3 regions of the Pectobacterium araliae genome follow, and region 1 is predicted to be linked to each of the others. Evidence: predicted binding sites of a transcription regulator. Region 1 holds the regulator's gene; each other region holds the start of a gene.
The links. The regulator CRP, encoded in region 1, controls carbon source genes, mostly activating them, when cyclic AMP is high. The targets are predictions, from matches to a motif close to ATGTGANNNNNNTCACAT.
Positions count from the first base shown of each region.

Region 2: the regulator CRP is predicted to act here: its motif matches at 2,471-2,488, upstream of AACH44_RS08920 (2-hydroxycarboxylate transporter family protein).
Region 3: the regulator CRP is predicted to act here: its motif matches at 2,616-2,633, upstream of ompW (outer membrane protein OmpW).

Region 1 covers NZ_AP028908.1:357,032-363,254, forward strand. The annotation lists gene AACH44_RS01570 (aminodeoxychorismate synthase component II) at 1-350, shown strand, start outside; gene argD (bifunctional acetylornithine/succinyldiaminopimelate transaminase) at 471-1,697, shown strand; gene crp (cAMP-activated global transcriptional regulator CRP) at 1,820-2,452, opposite strand; gene AACH44_RS01585 (OsmC family protein) at 2,827-3,234, shown strand; gene AACH44_RS01590 (phosphoribulokinase) at 3,348-4,217, opposite strand; gene AACH44_RS01595 (YheU family protein) at 4,301-4,537, opposite strand; gene AACH44_RS01600 (hydrolase) at 4,534-5,571, opposite strand; gene AACH44_RS01605 (LysE family translocator) at 5,678-6,223, shown strand, end outside.
Region 2 covers NZ_AP028908.1:1,963,277-1,969,499, forward strand. The annotation lists gene AACH44_RS08910 (response regulator) at 1-416, opposite strand, end outside; gene AACH44_RS08915 (ATP-binding protein) at 521-2,125, opposite strand; gene AACH44_RS08920 (2-hydroxycarboxylate transporter family protein) at 2,545-3,915, shown strand; gene AACH44_RS08925 (fumarylacetoacetate hydrolase family protein) at 4,032-4,916, shown strand; gene citC ([citrate (pro-3S)-lyase] ligase) at 5,001-6,065, shown strand; gene citD (citrate lyase acyl carrier protein) at 6,089-6,223, shown strand, end outside.
Region 3 covers NZ_AP028908.1:2,237,844-2,244,066, forward strand. The annotation lists gene tonB (TonB system transport protein TonB) at 1-335, shown strand, start outside; gene yciA (acyl-CoA thioester hydrolase YciA) at 468-890, opposite strand; gene AACH44_RS10155 (septation protein A) at 913-1,479, opposite strand; gene AACH44_RS10160 (YciC family protein) at 1,678-2,430, opposite strand; gene ompW (outer membrane protein OmpW) at 2,778-3,410, shown strand; gene AACH44_RS10170 (oligogalacturonate-specific porin KdgM family protein) at 3,537-4,256, opposite strand; gene trpA (tryptophan synthase subunit alpha) at 4,641-5,447, opposite strand; gene trpB (tryptophan synthase subunit beta) at 5,447-6,223, opposite strand, start outside.

The DNA.
Region 1 (6,223 bases):
TTGGCGTGTGTCTTGGCCATCAGGCGATGGGGCAGGCGTTTGGCGCGCGGGTGGTGCGGGCGCGGCAGGTCATGCACGGGAAAACCTCAGCAATTGCGCATAGCGATACGGGGATTTTCGCGGGACTAGCTCAGCCTTTGACGGTTACCCGCTATCATTCGCTCATTATTGATGCCGCCTCGCTACCCGATTGCTTTGAGATCACGGCCTGGAGCGAATATGAAGGGAAACGTGACGAAATTATGGGCGTCCGTCATCGCTCGTTGCCGCTGGAAGGGGTTCAGTTTCATCCTGAGAGTATTCTCAGCCAGCAAGGACATCAGCTTTTGGATAATTTCCTTAAAATTTAATCGTGTAGAAAGTTATTCTCTTCATCGGCTGATTTAATATTGCCTGTTATTGATTTTCTATGCATATTTATTGACTATATTTTCATTTCTGACGTAATGGACAGCAGAGTGAGGCAGCAAATGGCAGTAGAGCAGAAAGCAGTGACACGGGATACCCACGATAAGGTTATTTTGCCGGTTTATGCACCCGCGAAGTTTGTACCCGTGAAAGGTAAGGGGAGCCGTGTCTGGGATCAGGACGGCCGAGAATATATCGATTTCTCCGGTGGTATCGCGGTCACGGCGCTCGGTCACTGCCATCCTGCGCTGGTTAATGCGTTACAGCAGCAGGGCGAAAAACTGTGGCATACCAGCAATATTTTCACCAATGAACCTGCGCTACGCCTCGCCAGCAAACTGATCGATGCCACTTTTGCCGATCGCGTGTTCTTTGTTAACTCTGGTGCAGAGGCTAACGAAGCCGCCTTTAAGCTGGCGCGTTACTATGCGGTTAAACGCCATAGTCCGTATAAAACCAAGATCATCGCCTTCTACAATGCGTTCCATGGCCGGACGCTGTTCACCGTTTCAGTTGGCGGACAGCCTAAGTATGCCGATGGCTTCGGGCCTAAGCCTGCCGATATCGTGCACGTTCCGTTCAACGATCTCGCTGCCGTTAAAGCAGTGATGGACGATCACACCTGCGCGGTTGTACTCGAACCCATTCAGGGGGAAGGCGGAATTACCCCCGCTACGCCTGAATTTTTGCAGGGTGTTCGTGACTTGTGCGATCAACATAAAGCGCTGCTGGTGTTTGATGAAGTGCAGAGTGGGATGGGACGTACTGGTAAATTATTTAGCTATATGCACTATGGTATTACGCCGGACATCCTGACGACGGCTAAAGCGTTGGGCGGTGGTTTCCCGATTAGCGCGATGCTGACGACGGAAGAGATCGCTTCAGCGATGACGGTTGGGGTGCATGGAACCACCTATGGCGGCAACCCGCTGGCTTGTGCTGTGGCGGAAGCCGCGCTGGATATCATCAACACGCCAGAAGTGCTATCGGGCGTAGCGGATCGTCACGATCGTTTTGTCAGTGAACTGGAGAAAATCAATCAGCAGTACGGCGTATTTGATCAGGTTCGCGGGATGGGGCTGCTGTTGGGGGCAGAGCTGAAACCGCAGTGGCATGGCCGCGCGGGCGAGTTCCTGGCGGCGGCAACGGCTCAAGGGCTGATGGTGCTGATGGCGGGGCCGAACGTCATCCGCTTTGTACCGTCTTTGATCATTGATGAAGACGATATTGCGCAGGGGATGGAGAAGTTCGCCAACGCTGTCGCGCAGGTCGTTAACGCAGCAAACTGAGTTACGCGCTTAAAAGAGTAGCGATAAAAAACGTAGGGTGGCGGCCACGGATGGCACGCCATAAAAAAAGCGTGAGGCCGAGGCTTCACGCTTTTTTGTTGGTAGGGTACAGCGACAGGGGTTTAGCGAGTGCCGTAAACGACAATCGTTTTACCGTGCGCAGAGATCAGGTTCTGGTCTTCTAACATTTTCAGAATGCGACCCACGGTTTCACGCGAGCAGCCAACGATTTGCCCAATTTCCTGACGGGTAATTTTAATTTGCATGCCATCTGGATGCGTCATGGCATCAGGTTGTTTTGCCAGGTTGAGTAATGTTTGGGCGATACGTCCGGTCACATCAAGGAAGGCGAGGTTGCCGACTTTCTCAGAGGTAACCTGAAGTCTGCTTGCCATTTGCGCAGACAGACGCATGAGGATATCCGGGTTAACCTGAATAAGCTGGCGGAATTTTTTATAGGAAATTTCAGCCACTTCACAGGCGGTTTTTGCCCGAACCCAGGCACTGCGTTCCTGACCTTCTTCAAACAGGCCGAGCTCACCAATAAAATCGCCCTGATTAAGGTAGGAAAGAATCATCTCCTTGCCTTCTTCATCTTTGATTAGCACTGCAACAGAGCCTTTCACGATGTAGTAAAGCGTTTCTGCTTTTTCACCTTGGTGAATCAGCGTGCTCTTCGATGGATACTTGTGGATATGACAATGGGAAAGGAACCATTCGAGAGTTGGGTCTGTCTGCGGTTTGCCGAGAACCATTCGCTATCATCCTCTGTTGTAATTCACTGCGCAAATTACAGGGGTCAGAGTTCCCTGTACGGCGTGTTTAACTGCTAAAAAAATAAAATTCAGTCTAGGCAGAATGACGTCAGGGAATATACTGGAACCACTGTACCCTTGATTTTGCGGTTACTGCCTTGCTGCACCGTAAACGTGGTTGGGTATGTCTGGCTACGTCATCATCTTCTTCGTTTCTGGCTTTGTCCAGAAAAGGTCTATTCTATTTTCGTTTTAACACAGCTTTAAGGATGTGTCTTGTGTTGTCTCGCTTCAGCATGACAAAGCTCTGATTAACGCTGGTTTTTGTACAGTAACGGTATAAATTTTCAAAAAATTTTTAGTGGAGAGGCATTATGCAGGCTCGGGTAAAATGGGTTGAAGGCTTAACGTTTTTGGGCGAATCCGCATCAGGGCATCAGGTATTGATGGACGGCAATTCCGGCGATAAAGCGCCGAGCCCGATGGAAATGGTGTTGATGTCCGTAGGGGGATGCAGTGCGATTGATGTGGTGTCGATTCTGCAAAAAGGTCGCAACGACGTGGCGGATTGTGAGGTGAAATTAACCTCAGAACGACGCTCTGAAGCGCCGCGCTTATTTACCCATATCAATCTGCATTTTATCGTGACGGGAAAAGGGTTGACCGATAAAGCCGTCGAACGAGCCGTTGCCCTGTCAGCGGAAAAATACTGCTCTGTGGCATTGATGCTGGGCAAAGCCGTTGAGGTGACGCACAGTCACGAAATTAGAGTGCTGGCCTAATCCTTTTCTCTGGGCACTAATTCTGGTCACTTAAGCCTGTTATAAGGGGAAACACAGGGGGAGGTTCCCATGGGGAGGCCTCACCCCTGTGGTCGGCCCGCGTATCTCGGTGCTTATTCGATGGCTTTCCCTTCTATCAGCCGCTGCACCAGCGGCGCCATGATGAGTTCCATTGCCAGCCCCATCTTCCCGCCAGGAACGACTAACGTGTTGATGTGGGAGATAAACGAACCCTGTAGCATGGCGAGCAGATAGGGATAATCAATATTATCCAACCCTTGAAAATGAATGACGACGAAGCTTTCGTCCAGTGAAGGGATAGACTTAGCGGCAAACGGGTTAGAGGTATCCACGGTAGGCACGCGCTGGAAGTTGATGTGTGTGCGAGAGAACTGTGGCGTGATATAGGTGATGTAGTCTTCCATCGAGCGGACGACGGAATCCATCACCGCTTCACGCGAGTGACCGCGCTCATTGACGTCACGAATCAGCTTTTGAATCCACTCCAGGTTGACGATCGGCACAACGCCGACGAGCAAGTCGACATGCTGCGCCACATTGTTTTGTTCGGTGAACACACCACCATGTAGCCCTTCGTAGAACAGAATATCAGTGGGTTCCGGCATGGGTTCCCACGGTGTGAATGTCCCAGGAACCTGATTGTAGGGAATCGCTTCATCATAGGTGTGAAGATATTTACGCGTCTGGCCGCGACCATGTAAGCCATATTCGATAAACGCTTGTTCCAGCAGGCTGAAATCATTCGCTTCCGGGCCGAAATAGCTGATATGGCGCCCCAAATCACGCGCTTTGCGGATCGCCATGTCCATTTCCGGGCGGGTATAGCGGTGAAAGCTGTCGCCTTCTAACTGGGCTGCTCGTAGATCAAACTGCTGGAAAATCTTACGAAAGGCCAGACTGGTTGTCGTGGTTCCCGCTCCGCTGGAACCGGTAACCGCAATAATCGGATGCTGATGTGACATAAGGCGCGTGACTCCTCAAAAAAGACGTCATTAGTTATCATTGTTAGCATGTTTGGCGCGTTCTTTCACGCCTTTCGCCATGCTCAATAAGGGGCATGCCCTCCCGCATTGAGATGGTTGCGCGGCATAATATTGAGAGTTTCATGCAACTCAGACCACACCAAAACCACCTCGCCGGATTGAAGCTGACGGCGTATATCTTCTACTTTCTGCGCCAGCGACCGCTCCTGTTCGCCGTAATCGGTGCCTTCGCGCAGCACGAAAGATTCGATGATGTTATCCAGCGTTTCTGGATCGAGCTGTTGCCAGGGAATAATCACGCTAGGGTTCCTGAGTTAACGGGTTTCTGAGTAAAAGTGGTGCCTGAAGAAGAATCGGCGGCGCGGTCCAAAAAAGGGCTAAGCCAATGGGGAATGCGCTGTTCCAGCCACATTTCCGGTTTCAGCAACGTTCCTCCGACGAAGCCGACATGCCCACCGTGTTCCGTTAGCTGATACTCAATAGTAGACGGTAACTGCGCTATATCGGGAATGACCTCTGGCGTCATGAAAGGATCGTCCTTCGCGTGGATGATCAGCAGCGGTTTGCGTATTTGAGGCAACAGCGGCAGGGCGCTACAGCGTCGATAGTAGTCAGCGGCATCACGAAAGCCGTGGATACGCGAAGTAATGACGTCATCAAATTCTCGCAACTGGCGGATTCGCTTCAATTGCGGCAACTGAATCGGCAATGTGTCTGGGTAGGCTGCCAGCTTGCGACTGGCGTTTTGTTTCAACAGGTGCAACAGGTAGTGCTGGTAGACGCGGGAGAAGCCTTGTTCCATCCGGCGGCTACAGGGTTCGAGCATCAAAGGGGCGGAAACAATGACCGCAGCGGACAGGGAACAGGCTTCGCCCTGTTGGCCGAGTAAGTAAGCCAACATATTGCCGCCGAGAGAAACGCCGATAGCGGCGGTAGGCGCATTGCCCAGCGTCTCTTGCATCCAGTGTAGAAAATAGCAAGCATCGCTGGTTTCGCCGGAATGATAAATACGTTTCATTCGGTTAGGTTTGCCGCTGCACCCGCGAAAATGCATGATGACGGCCAGCCAACCGCGCTGTTTACAGGCATGTAGCAGGCCATGGGCGTAAGGGCTATGGAAACTACCTTCCAGCCCGTGGAACAGCACCACGCGCGGTTTGTGCCGCGCCAGTTCAGGGGCTTCGCTCCATGCCAGATCGACGAAATCACCATCAGGTAATTCGAGCGCTTGCCAGACTGGCGAGAATTGCGCGTGACGGCGAATCAGGCGCGGTAATAGCGTTTGCAGATGCGGGTTATGTGCGCCGCTCAGCGGACGGAAATGGTCATACATAAAGGATATGAAAATCTTGTTGTCGGCTCTTGTACGATCAATATCACACTGTTAGCTTCAATGCTGCCAGTTGGTACGACATTTGGGTCAGGAGCGCCCACAAATAATGGAACTAAGTTTATTTCTTTCGATGTTGGGGTTTTTGTGGGTGGCGGCCATTACGCCGGGGCCGAATAATATGCTGTTGACAACCTCGGGCGCGAATTTTGGCTTTATGCGTTCGCTGTGGCTGATGGTTGGCATCATGCTGGGGATGCAGAGCATTTTGCTGCTGGTCGCATTCGGTGTCGGTGGGTTGATTCTGATTTATCCTTCGCTGCACTTTATTTTGAAAGTCCTCGGTAGTGCCTATCTGCTGTGGTTGGCGTGGAAAATCGCCACGGCGGCTTACGAACAGTTGGAAACGACTGTTGCTCCCCCTCAGCCGATCCGACTTTATCAGGGGTGGTTGCTGCAATTCCTGAACCCGAAGGCGTGGCTCATGGCGTTGGGCGCGGTTGCCAGCTTTAGCCTGGCGGGTGAAGGTTATAACCAGTCTGTAATCGCCATAAGCGTCGGGATTGTGCTGGTGAATCTGGTTTCCGGCGTCATCTGGCTCGGGTTCGGCACGATGATTGGGCGACTGCTGCGCAGTAAGAAAGCGTGGATTATC
Region 2 (6,223 bases), 1.6 Mb from region 1:
TGCTGATCGACAACTTTGTAGGTATGCTGGGTTTTTACAAATTGAATAAAGCGTTCCAGCGAAGAACGCAGCCGTGGGTAAGAGAGTGGTTTGATTATGTAGTCAAAAGCCCCACAGCGAATCGCCTGAGCGCAGGTATTCATATCGCTGGCAGCGGTAATAAATATGACGGAGCAGTCCATCCCTTTCAGCAGTTGGCTTTCAATCAGCGAAACCCCTTCGCCGTCGGGCAAATAATTATCTAGCAGGATTAAGCGAGGCCTGTGCTGCTGAAGGAGCTTTTTGGCTTCAAAAAGTGTAGCGGCAATCCCTACGACGCGCAGATTGAAATTTTTTTCAATAAATTCAGCATGAATATTTGCCAGCTTACTTTCATCTTCAACGATTAAGACATCGAAATGTTCAGTGTGCTGCATGGTATGAATCCCTGTTAGTATCTGAAAGATAAAGAAGATCTAGTGCCCGTACACCCGTCATTCTCCAAATGGCTTGTGCGTTGTTCAACACACGGCAACTCAAATTATTTGGAGGATAGCGGTATAAATAGGGAAAATATGCTGCCGTTCGGCTGGTTGGCAGAAACTTCAATAATTCCCCGAGCCTGGTTTACGTAGCTGGCGACCAGATGCAGTCCCAGCCCGTGATCACCTTGCGTTTTACTGGTCACACCCATTTCAAACAGGCAATCGGCAATGGCCGGATCGATCCCTGTTCCCTGATCCGCGACTTCAATGACCAACTCTTGTTCACTGTCATAGATGTATATTTCGACAGGATAATGCGGCGTAGCCATGGCCAATGTGGCTTCCATCGCGTTATCCAGCAAGTTACCAATGATGGACATCAGCTCCGTTTCACTCAGTGCGGCAGGAATATGGGTGAGCTGGCAGCGTGGGTCGAAAACAATCTCAATGCCTTTTTCTCGTGCTGTCGCGTACTTGCCTAGCAGCAGCCCGCATAATGCTGGCGAACAGAAGCGGCGCGAAACAAAATCCAGCACCACCTGTGCACTTTCCGACTGCGCTTCAATATATTTGATCGCTTCGTCATAGCGTTTGAGGTGCAGCAGCCCAGCCAGCGTCGCGGTCCAGTTCAACTGCTCATGCCGCAGAATGCGCAGGCTATTCGCGTAACGCTTCACCTGACTGAGCTGCATGCTCAGTGTATGAATATCGTTTTTACTGCGGAAGCTGATGACCCAGCCTTGAAGCTCATCTTCTAGCATAATCCGCACCCGGCTGGCGATGACGGTGGCGTGATTAAAGCGACAAATTTCATCGTGAGTGTCGCTGTTCCACATCGCTTCACCGGAGAAGAAGGGGACGGGTTTAATGACGGTATCAATCGGCTTGCCGCGCAACAGATAGGAAGGTTCATTTAGTCCGAGGATTTCTTTGGCAGCATGGTTAATGGCGGCAATGCGGTGCTGTTTGTCGATCGCGATGACCCCTTCGTAGATCGATTCGAGTAACGCTTTCTGCTGCCTGACCAGCATGCGGATCTCAAGGGGTTCAAGACCAAACATCTGTTTTTTCAGATTACGTGAGAACCACCAGGAAAAGATAAACAGCGCGACAAACATCGCCAGAATGGCCAGCAGAATACGTGCTAGTTTACTGAACGTCAGGCTATCGATGTGAGTTTTCAAATAGCCCACGGAGACAATGCCGATCACCTGACCATCAGCAATGATGGGCGCTTTACTGCGTAGTGAGATGCCGATGCTGCCGTGGCGCACCGTGATAGCACTTTTTCCCTCTAATACATCGAAATTGTCTCCGCCGACCATCTGTGTGCCGACGAGTTGGTCATTCTCCGCATACTCAGAATGAAACAGGTGGCGCGCTTGACTATCGCCGATCACGATATAACTTGCATCGCTGCGTTGTTTTAATTGCCGAGCAAGGATATATATCTGTTTGATATTTCTATTTTTTACTGACTCGACTAGTGATGGGATGATGGCGATCTCTCTGGCCTGTACCTGCGCGCGCGTACCCAGCTCAGAATAGAGTTGTTTATCGATATCGTGATAATAATAAACACCTGCCATCAGCAGTAACAAAGAGAAGAAGACGATCAAATAGATAAACAATTTGATATGAAAAGAAAGTCTCACTCTCATGATGTGGGGTAGCCTACTGGTTAACTAAAAATAGCTACTGAATTTATCACGAATGCTAATCAGATTGGACTGAGAGGAAAAAAGTTGTGAGCAATAACACGTTTAAATCTGTTGTTGCCAATATGGTATGAGTAATAAATAGATAAAATTAAACGACTCCGTTTTCTTTAATAAACAACTTAATCACTTTTTATCAACATAATCACTTTTAGGAAATAAACACCATAAAAACCATAAAATCCTTAAAGTTTATTTTGAACAGAAAAACGTCTAACTGTCTGCGCAATAAACGATTATCGAATATAAATCATAAAAACCATAAACGCCTTTAAAACTCATTTTTTAATTTGAAGGGAATCACATAATAATAGATATCCGCCCCCTATGATGCACGGACAAAATAAAACGGGGACTAAGTTATGAGCACAACTGATGATTCATATATTGTGGTAAATAATGAGGCGGCTGGGAAGGCCTCATTAAAGGAAAAATGGTGGCACGTTCTGGATACCTACAAAGTCGGTATTATTCCAGTGCCACTTTTTGTGCTGGCGGGGGTATTAATCGGCATCGACTGCCTGAGTGGTAAGTTACCGAGCGATATCGTCGTGATGGTGGCGACGCTGGCATTCTTCGGATTTGCCTGTGGTGAATTTGGCAAGCGTCTACCGATTATCGGCAAGATGGGGGCGGCGGCAATCTGTGCAACCTTCATCCCTTCGGCGATGGTGCATTATGGCCTGCTGCCGGATGTTGTTGTGGAATCTACGACCAAGTTCTACAAGAGCACCAACATTCTTTATCTCTATATCTGCTGCATTATTGTCGGCAGCATCATGAGTATGAATCGGCAGACGCTGATTCAGGGCTTCCTGCGTATTTTCTTCCCGATGCTGTGTGGTGAAGTGGCTGGGATGCTGGTGGGGATGGGCGTGGGTATTGCGCTAGGTCTGGATCCGTTCCAAATTTTCTTCTTCCTGATTCTGCCAATTATGGCGGGTGGGGTAGGTGAAGGTGCTATTCCGCTGTCTATCGGCTATGCCACGATCCTGCACATGGATCAGGGGGTTGCTCTGGGACGTGTCTTGCCTATCGTGATGTTGGGCAGCCTGACGGCCATTATCCTTGCCGGTGTTCTGAATCAACTGGGTAAACGCTACCCACACTTGACTGGCGAAGGCGAATTGATGCCGAATAAAAGCAATAACCTGGGTAACGGCGAAAGCAGTGCTCCGGCTTCTGGCTTTAGTGGCAAAGCAGACGTAACGACGATTGCCTCAGGCGCGCTGTTAGCAATCCTGCTGTATATGGTGGGTATGCTCGGTCACAAAGTGGTTGGTCTGCCTGCACCGGTTGGCATGCTGTTCGCTGCGGTGCTGGTGAAGTTGGCCCATGGTGTTTCACCGAAAATGTTGGAAGGTTCTCAGGTTGTTTACAAGTTCTTCCAGACCTCTGTGACGTATCCGATTCTGTTTGCTGTCGGGGTGGCGATTACACCGTGGCAGGAACTGGTCAACGCCTTCACGATTCAAAACCTGCTGGTGATTATCTCTACCGTAGTGACGTTGGTCGGGACCGGTTTCTTGGTGGGTAAAAAGATCGGTATGCACCCGATTGATGTTGCCATTGTTTCCTGCTGCCAGAGCGGACAGGGTGGTACGGGTGACGTCGCGATTCTGACCGCGGGTAACCGTATGGTGCTGATGCCATTTGCGCAGATCGCAACGCGTATCGGCGGCGCGATTAACGTGTCGATTTCACTGCTGGTGCTCGCCAACTTTTTAGTCTGATGTCATTCAGAAAATAAAAAGAGGCTGAGAAAAATAAGTATTACGTTGAAAAAATGTGTTGAGTTAACGAAATAAAACCGCCATTGCGCGTGGGGTTATTTTGCACAGGAAATATTATGAAACTTGCAAGCTATCGTTATAACGGTAAAGACAGTTACGGCATTTATACTCCAACGGGATTAATCGATCTCGGCGGTAAAATTGGCCACCGTTACCCCGACCTGAAAGCATTACTGGCACAGAATGCATTACATGTCGCACATGAATTTAGTATGAGTACGCCGGATATTGCGGTCACCGATGTCACGTTCTTACCGGTTATTACCGCACCAGGGAAAATACTGTGCGTGGGGATGAATTATGCCGCTAAGCGTCAAGAATTTAATGAACTGAATCCTGCACCCACGTTATTCGTGCGCTTCGCAGATTCGCAAACCGGACACGCGACACCCGTCATCAAACCGCATTATTCCAGCGAATTTGATTATGAGGGCGAGCTGGCGGTCATTATCGGTAAAGGCGGACAGAATATTTCTCAGGATGTCGCACTTTCTCATGTCGCAGGGTATAGCTGCTACATGGATGGCTCTGCGCGTGACTGGCAGCATAGCTGGTTTACCGCCGGTAAAAACTGGCAGAAAACCGGTGCGTTCGGCCCTTATCTGACCACCACGGATGAAATTCCCGACCCGCATGTGTTGGCGATCCGCACGTATCTGAATGGCCGCATGGTGCAGGACGACAATACCAGCAGCATGATCCACAAAGTTGCTGAATTGATTGAATACATTAGTACCTTCACTGAGTTGAGTGCTGGCGACGTGATCATCACGGGTTCGCCGGGCGGCGTGGGTAAAAAACGCAATCCGCCGCTGTTTATGAAGGCGGGTGACTGCATTGAAGTTGAAATCGAAAACATCGGCCATTTGCGTAACACGATAGTGGATGCGGCAGCACCAGTGAAATCGGTTCCGATCACTGCTGAAGTCGCTGCGCACTAAGTTCAGGTGCTGGGTTTGTCGGTGTGAAAACCGGCAAGCCTGCAATGAATGCCCTAACTAATTTGAGTTGCAGGAAGAACCGTGATGTATGCCAATGATTCCGTCTTTTTTGACACGCTGGATGTGCGCCTTCGGGAGCAGGAGAGGGACGCCGTACGCCAGTTCCTTGCACACTGCCAGCTCGGCATGGATGACGATATTGACATCGTTGTTGTGGGTAAACTGGGTGGGCGACTGATCGCCTGCGCGGGTTTGGCTTCCAACACCATTAAGTGCGTTGCGGTCGATCCTGAATTCAGGCACCTCAATCTGGGTGTACAGGTGGTGAATGAAGTGATGCAACAGGCAGCGCAGCGCGGCCACTTTCACCTGTTTCTCTATACCAAGCCGGAAAATGTCGACATCTTCCGGGGATGTGGTTTCTACCCGTTAGCCTGTTATCAGGACAGCGCGATGCTGATGGAAAATACACCGATTGGTATCCAGCAATATTGTCAGTCTTTGGCAGATTGCGCGCAGCCTGAGTCGCTCACGATGCAAACCGAGAAAAAGATCGGCGCGATTGTCATGAATGCGAATCCCTTCACGTTGGGTCATTGCTATCTGGCGGAACACGCGGCACAGTCGTGTGATTGGCTGCACGTATTTGTGGTTCGGGAAGATGTTTCCTTTTTCCCATTCAGCGAGCGCCTGGAGATGGTACAGCGCGGCGTAGAACACATCCCTAATCTGACGGTACATGCTGGTTCGAACTACATGATTTCTAAAGCGACGTTCCCCGGCTATTTCCTGAAGGAAGAAAAACTGATCACCCGCGCCCATGCGGCGCTCGATCTCATTATTTTCAGGAAATATATCGCACCAGCCCTCGGTATTACTCAGCGCTTCGTCGGCACCGAACCCTTTTGCCCAGTGACGAATCAGTACAACCAGGATATGCACTACTGGCTGGAGAAAGACCAGACGGTGTCTGCCCCCGCGTTAAGCGTGGTTGAAATTGAACGTAAACGGCAAACCTCAGGACTGGCCATTTCCGCTTCGGAAGTCAGAAAATTACTCAAACTTCGGCAGTACAGCCGTATTCGGGACATCGTGCCAACCTCAACTTTTGAGCATTTACAGCACTATTACGAACCCGAGTACGCATAATTAAAATTAATCAGGATAAATCTATGAAGATTGTTAAGGAGTCTCTGGCAGGCACCTTTGAGTCCAGCGATTTGCTGGTCAAAGTGGCACCGGCAGACGGGAAGCTCACTGTGGTCATCAACAGCGAAGTCATTAAGCAGTTCGGTCATCAAATTAAA
Region 3 (6,223 bases), 1.9 Mb from region 1:
CGACGCGCAATGTCAATAATGCACCAGTGAAGCAAGCACCCGCTCCGGCAGCAAGCTCACAGTCGAGTGGGCCGCGTCCGCTGAGCCGCGCGCAGCCACAGTATCCAGCCCGTGCGTTTTCTTTACGCGTAGAAGGGCGCGTGAAAATGCAGTTTGATGTGGATGAGTCTGGGCGCGTTGACAACGTTCGGGTACTTTCTGCTGAACCGCGCAATATGTTCGAGCGCGACATCAAACAGGCGATGCGAAAATGGCGTTACGAAGCAAGTAAGCCGGGTAAAGATCTGGTTGTGACCATCGTGTTTAAAATTGACGGTGGGGCAGCGGTCGAATAATACGTGGCAATACATAAAAAGAAACGGGGCATCGTCTTTGATTGGCGATGCCCCGTTTTCGTGAGTTCGATATAGCGTCAATGAATCAGGGCTGGCAGCATCGTGTTGATGCAGCAAGCGTTCAGTCTTGTGTTACTCGCTTGGTGTGAAGTTGCTCTTACCCGCTGGCAGCTCACGTGGATGGCCTTCTTCATCGACGGCGACGTAGGTAAATAACGCTTCGGTGGCCCGATAGCGCTGACCAATCGGCTCAGACGAGACTTTCTTTACCCATACTTCAATGTTAACGTTGATAGAACTACGGCCTGTGCGTAAGCAACGCGCATAGCAGCAAACCACATCGCCGACGGCAACCGGTTTTAGGAATGACATCCCATCAACCCGTACAGTAACGACACGCCCTTCGGCGATTTCCTTCGCTAAAATGGCGCCGCCGATGTCCATTTGCGACATTAACCAGCCGCCAAAAATATCCCCGTTCGCATTGGTATCGGCTGGCATTGCTAGCGTACGGAGAACCAGTTCACCCTGTGGTAACACGTTTTGTGTGCTCATTGCGTATGCCTCGGTTTAGCGATTACTGTTGCTCGCTTTTTTCTTCTTCTGATTTCGCTTGGTCGTTAGGTAAGTGGCGATAAATATAAACGCCACAAACCAGCGTAAATAGTAGCGTTACACCGGTTAGCCCAAAGACTTTGAAATTTACCCAAACGCTTTGCGGTAGCCAGAAAGCAACATAAATGTTAACTAATCCGCACACCAGAAAGAACATGGCCCAGGCAAAATTCAGTTTCCCCCAGACAGGCTGCGGTAAGGTCAACTCTTTACCCAGCATCTTCTGGATCAGTGTCTGTTTCATGACAAACTGGCTAACCAGCAGAGCAATGGCAAACAAGGCGTAGATGATGGTCACTTTCCACTTAATAAACAGATCATTATGGAACACTAGCGTTAGTGAACCAAAAACGACGACCATCGCAAAGGTGACCAGCGTCATTTTCTCTATTTTACGGTATATCACCCAGGTGACTGCGAGTGACAGCGCCGTTGCCGCAATCAGCGCACCCGATGCGATATAGATGTCATAAAGTTTATAGGCCGCAAAAAAAACGACCAACGGTATAAAATCAAGAAGTTGCTTCATTATGTCAATCCATCACTCAACTGTGTCGTAATCATAACCCGCAAGAGTTACCCGATAGCGCAAGCCATTATCCTTTATTGTGGATCACCATTCCCGCGATATTGTAATAATTTGCAGAAAATTACGATTGGATCGGTAATGGCCAAGGGACTGCGAAGCCTGTGCCACCCGCGGAGTGGCACAGGCTGGGAACGGTAATTAAGCGCGTAGCAACATATAAAGGCGGAACAGATAAATGAGCAAGATGGCAGAGATTAAGTTGCTCAAGCCGTTCAGAACCACGCCGAGTACTGTGGGTGAGGAAATGGGTAACTTTGACACGACCAGCAAAATAACGATTTTAGCCAGCAGCCACATCACGATGGCGGGCGCAGTAGCACGTAAGTTGCCATAGGCCAGCTTAGTACTTGCTTTAATCGCGTTGAAAATCCCACTTTTTTCCGTTACCACAATCACTGGTGACAGGCTCAGCGCAATAGCCAGCAACACGCCAGGGATGATCAGCAGCATCATACCAAGCTGGATGAGCAACGTGCACAGCAGAATCAGGAAAAGCAGGCGGAATAAAAAAGGTGCGGATGCGCCAATGGCGCGCAGCGCGCTGGTGCGGTGTCCGTCAGAAACCAGTTGGATCAGCATCAGAACCCCGCCCGTCAGCAGCACATTACCTACTAACGCAGCAAAGGTGCCTGCCGCCGACATTTTCAGCAACACGGTTTGTTGTTCCGGCGTCATCTGCTGAATCAAGTCCATTAAGCCAGATTCGACAGAAGAGGACAGATCGCTGCTGGAACCGCTCAGAATCCGTAACTCGTCTACAGAAGGCGATAGCGCATGATTCAGTATGACAGTAATGAATGCCGTCAGCAGTGACATCATTAAGATGCTGATGAACTGGTTACGGGTAAAATTCATTGTGTCACGGTACAACGTGTTAGCCGTGATAGGCATGCAGGCTCCTTGAAAAAGATAAATCGACAGAAAGAACTTAACTCGCGATTGTAACCTGTTAATTCGCGCTGTGGCACCCCGTTAGCGATGCAATGCTGTTTTTCCCTTCGTTGAGGATCAATGTGACAGGGTTGCTCATTGTTATTTTCCTCATCATCAATGACGCAATTTATTTGTCGCACCGTTTTTGATCTGGATCAATTACATGGATTTTAATTGGTTAGTGATAAATGATTCAATTCAATTTGGGCGTAAAACCTTTAAAGGATGTGATCTGGCTTAAAACAATAATACCCACTTAGGGGTATATTTTGCCCGAAATTTAAACCCTATAAATGGAGTGGGTAATGAAAAAAACATCTTTCTTATTGTTGGCAGCGGCGCTCATGCCTGCATTTGCGCAGGCTCATCAAGCGGGGGATTTCATTGTTCGGGCGGGAACGGCTACTGTGCGTCCTGCTGAAAGCTCGGACAACGTGCTGGGGCTGGGGGAGTTTCAGGTTAGCAACAATACTCAACTGGGTCTGACTTTTAGCTACATGGTGACGGACAATATTGGTGTTGAATTGCTCGCCGCAACGCCGTTCAAACACAAAGTTGGCACATCGGGTACGGGGACGATTGCGGAAGTTAAGCATCTGCCACCGTCACTGGTAGCACAATACTATTTTGGTGATGCGCAAGATAAATTACGTCCCTATTTGGGCGTTGGTTTGAACTATACGATGTTCTTTGATGAAAAATTTAATAGCACAGGGACAAATGCTGGGTTGAGCGATCTTAGCCTGAAAAATTCCTGGGGCATTGCCGCGCAGGCAGGGTTGGATTACAACCTGGACAAGAATTGGTTAGTCAATATGTCCGTATGGTGGATGGATATTGATACCGATGTGAAATTTAAAGCCGGTAACGATCAGCAAAATATCCATACTAAACTTGATCCATGGGCCTTTATGTTTGGCGTGGGCTACCGCTTCTGATTGTTAATTTAATTTGATGTAAAAAACGGCGACGTAAATAACGTCGCCGTTTTTAGAGACAGGAAATAACAAACCAATAAAAATAACGCTATTTTATTACAGCAATTATCTAGATGGTGTTAGCCATTAGAAATTGTATTGTACACCAACGCGGTAGCGAGTTTGACGCTCGTCAGTGAATTTGCTACCAGAAACGTTACCGACTTGAACGTAAGGTGTCCAGTTTTTGTCGAATTTGTAAGCCAATTTCACATCGTGGGTCATGTCATGGTTCTCGTTGTCAGCGAGGTAGCCAACAGAACCGGCTTTAGTTTTCTTGTCGTATTCAAATTCGTATTCAATGACAAAATTCGCTGGCAGTTTGTAACCCAGTGTACTGGTGATGGTGTAGCCTTTCATATCGGAAGGGGCTGTAGTGCCGATGCTGTCACTTTTACGCAGGTAAGATGCACGGTAGCGCAGACCGTAGTACAGTGAATCGGTAATGTTAGCGGTACCTTTGACATAAGGACGATAGTTATTGTCTTTTGAAGACGAAACCATATTCAAACCAGTTTCAACCCCAAAGGTTTTGTTGAACTTGTACTGATAGCTCGCGGTCACTTCAGTACCGGTGCTAACCGTCTCGTTATAGGGTTTATTTGGCGTCTTATCGTTGTCAGATTGTCCCCATTTGGCTTCCATTGACAGGCCAAAACCGTTGTCAAAACGGTGGGACATCAGCAGGCGATCTTTATGATCGTTCTTTGCCGTATCTTTCATTTCATGGCGATAGTCAATGGTCACAGCCATAGAGCTTAAACTGATTAAGGAAGTTACCACCATCGTCAATATTTTAGCTTTCATTTTATTATCCCAAGTCAAAGAGAATTATTATTTAAAAACGCGCTGCCACTTTTGTTCAGCGATTTCATTCTATTTATTTTATCTCGCAGTAATGTGAACAAGATCTTTAAAAAGAGAAAATTTTAAATGATCTCAATTCTGTGATTTTCTTCGTGGATTATTCGTGGGATTTATGCGGATTAAAAAATAATGGGGAATTAATTTATTTATTTGATGAGGAATTAAATAATTATTTCAGTTTGAAAAAATTTCTTACAATTATTGAAATTTGGAAATTAAATAATTCTTGAATGTACTTTCCGTTAATTAAATAAGAAATAATTTGAAATACTATTCGCGCGCGACATGACTTGCGCTAAATACATATCGCGCGCCTGAAAAGCGTTATGAATGCGTAGCCGCTTTCATTTCACTCACAAAAGTGTGTAATTCTGACAGCAGTAGACTGGGCTGGTTCAGATTTTTTTCGATAATCCGCACGATCGCAGAACCAGAAATGGCGCCCGCCGCGCCTGACGCTAATGTTTCCCACACTTGAGCTGGATCGGAGATGCCAAATCCTTGCAGTGGTGGGGCGGCATGGTACTCATTCAGTTTGGCAATCAGATGATTCAGCGGTAGTTGGGCGCGCTTTTCTGCTCCGGTCACGCCTGCGCGTGAAACCAGATAGGTATAGCCACGGCTATAAGAGGCGATCTCGCGCAACAGTTCATCATCAGCATTAGGTGGGCAAATGAAGATAGGGGCAATACCGTGTCGTAGCGCTGCCGTACGGAAAGGGGCTGATTCCACCACTGGGACATCCGCCACTAAAACCGAGTCGACGCCAACTTCGGCACAACGCTGATAAAATGCATCGATACCGTTGCTGAAAACCAGATTGGCATACATCAGCAGGCCAATCGGAATTTCCGGGTATTTCTGACGTATGGTCGCCAGCATCTCGAAACATTGCTCTGGCGTGACGCCCGCGGCAAAAGCGCGCAGATTGGCTGCCTGAATGGTTGGGCCATCAGCCAGCGGGTCAGAAAAGGGCACGCCCAGTTCCAACGCGTCGGCACCCGCGGCAATCAGCGTATCGATAATTTTTAGTGACTGCTCAGGGGATGGATCGCCCAGCGTGACAAACGGGACGAACGCGCCTTCTTTTTTCTCTGACAGGCGTGCAAATAGCTGTTGGTAGCGCTCCATTAGATTTCTCCCCGATCTTTCAAAATATCGTGCACGGTAAAGATGTCTTTATCACCACGGCCGGACAAATTGACCACCAGCAGTTGCTCTTTTTCAGGTTCCGCTTTGATCATCTTCAAGGCGTGTGCCAGCGCGTGGGATGACTCCAGTGCGGGAATAATCCCTTCACCACGGCAGAGCGCTTTGAAAGCCTCTAATGCCTCATCATCGGTAATCGAGACATAGTCGGCACGGCCGATGCTGTTCAGGTAGGCGTGCTGTGGGCCTACGGATGGAAAATCCAGTCCGGCAGAAATAGAGTAGGACTCTTCAATTTGCCCGTCAGACGTTTGCATCATCGGAGACTTCATGCCGAAATAGATACCAACGCGGCCATGTTTTAACGGTGCACCGTGCTGCCCAGATTCAATGCCTAAACCGCCAGGTTCAATGCCGATCAGTCGCACGCTGGTATCGTCGATAAAATCAGCGAACATCCCAATCGCGTTAGAGCCACCACCGACGCAGGCTAGTACCGCATCTGGCAAGCGACCTTCTTTTTCCAGAATCTGCGCTTTGGTCTCTTCGCCAATCATGCGTTGAAACTCGCGCACGATAGTTGGGTAAGGGTGCGGGCCTGCTGCTGTTCCCAACAGGTAGTGTGCCGTTTCATAGCTACCGGACCAGTCACGCAGCGCTTCGTTACAGGCATCTTTCAGCGTGGAAGAACCGCTATGAACCGGAATCACGTCGGCACCCATCAGGCGCATGCGGAAGACGTTCGGCGACTGGCGCTC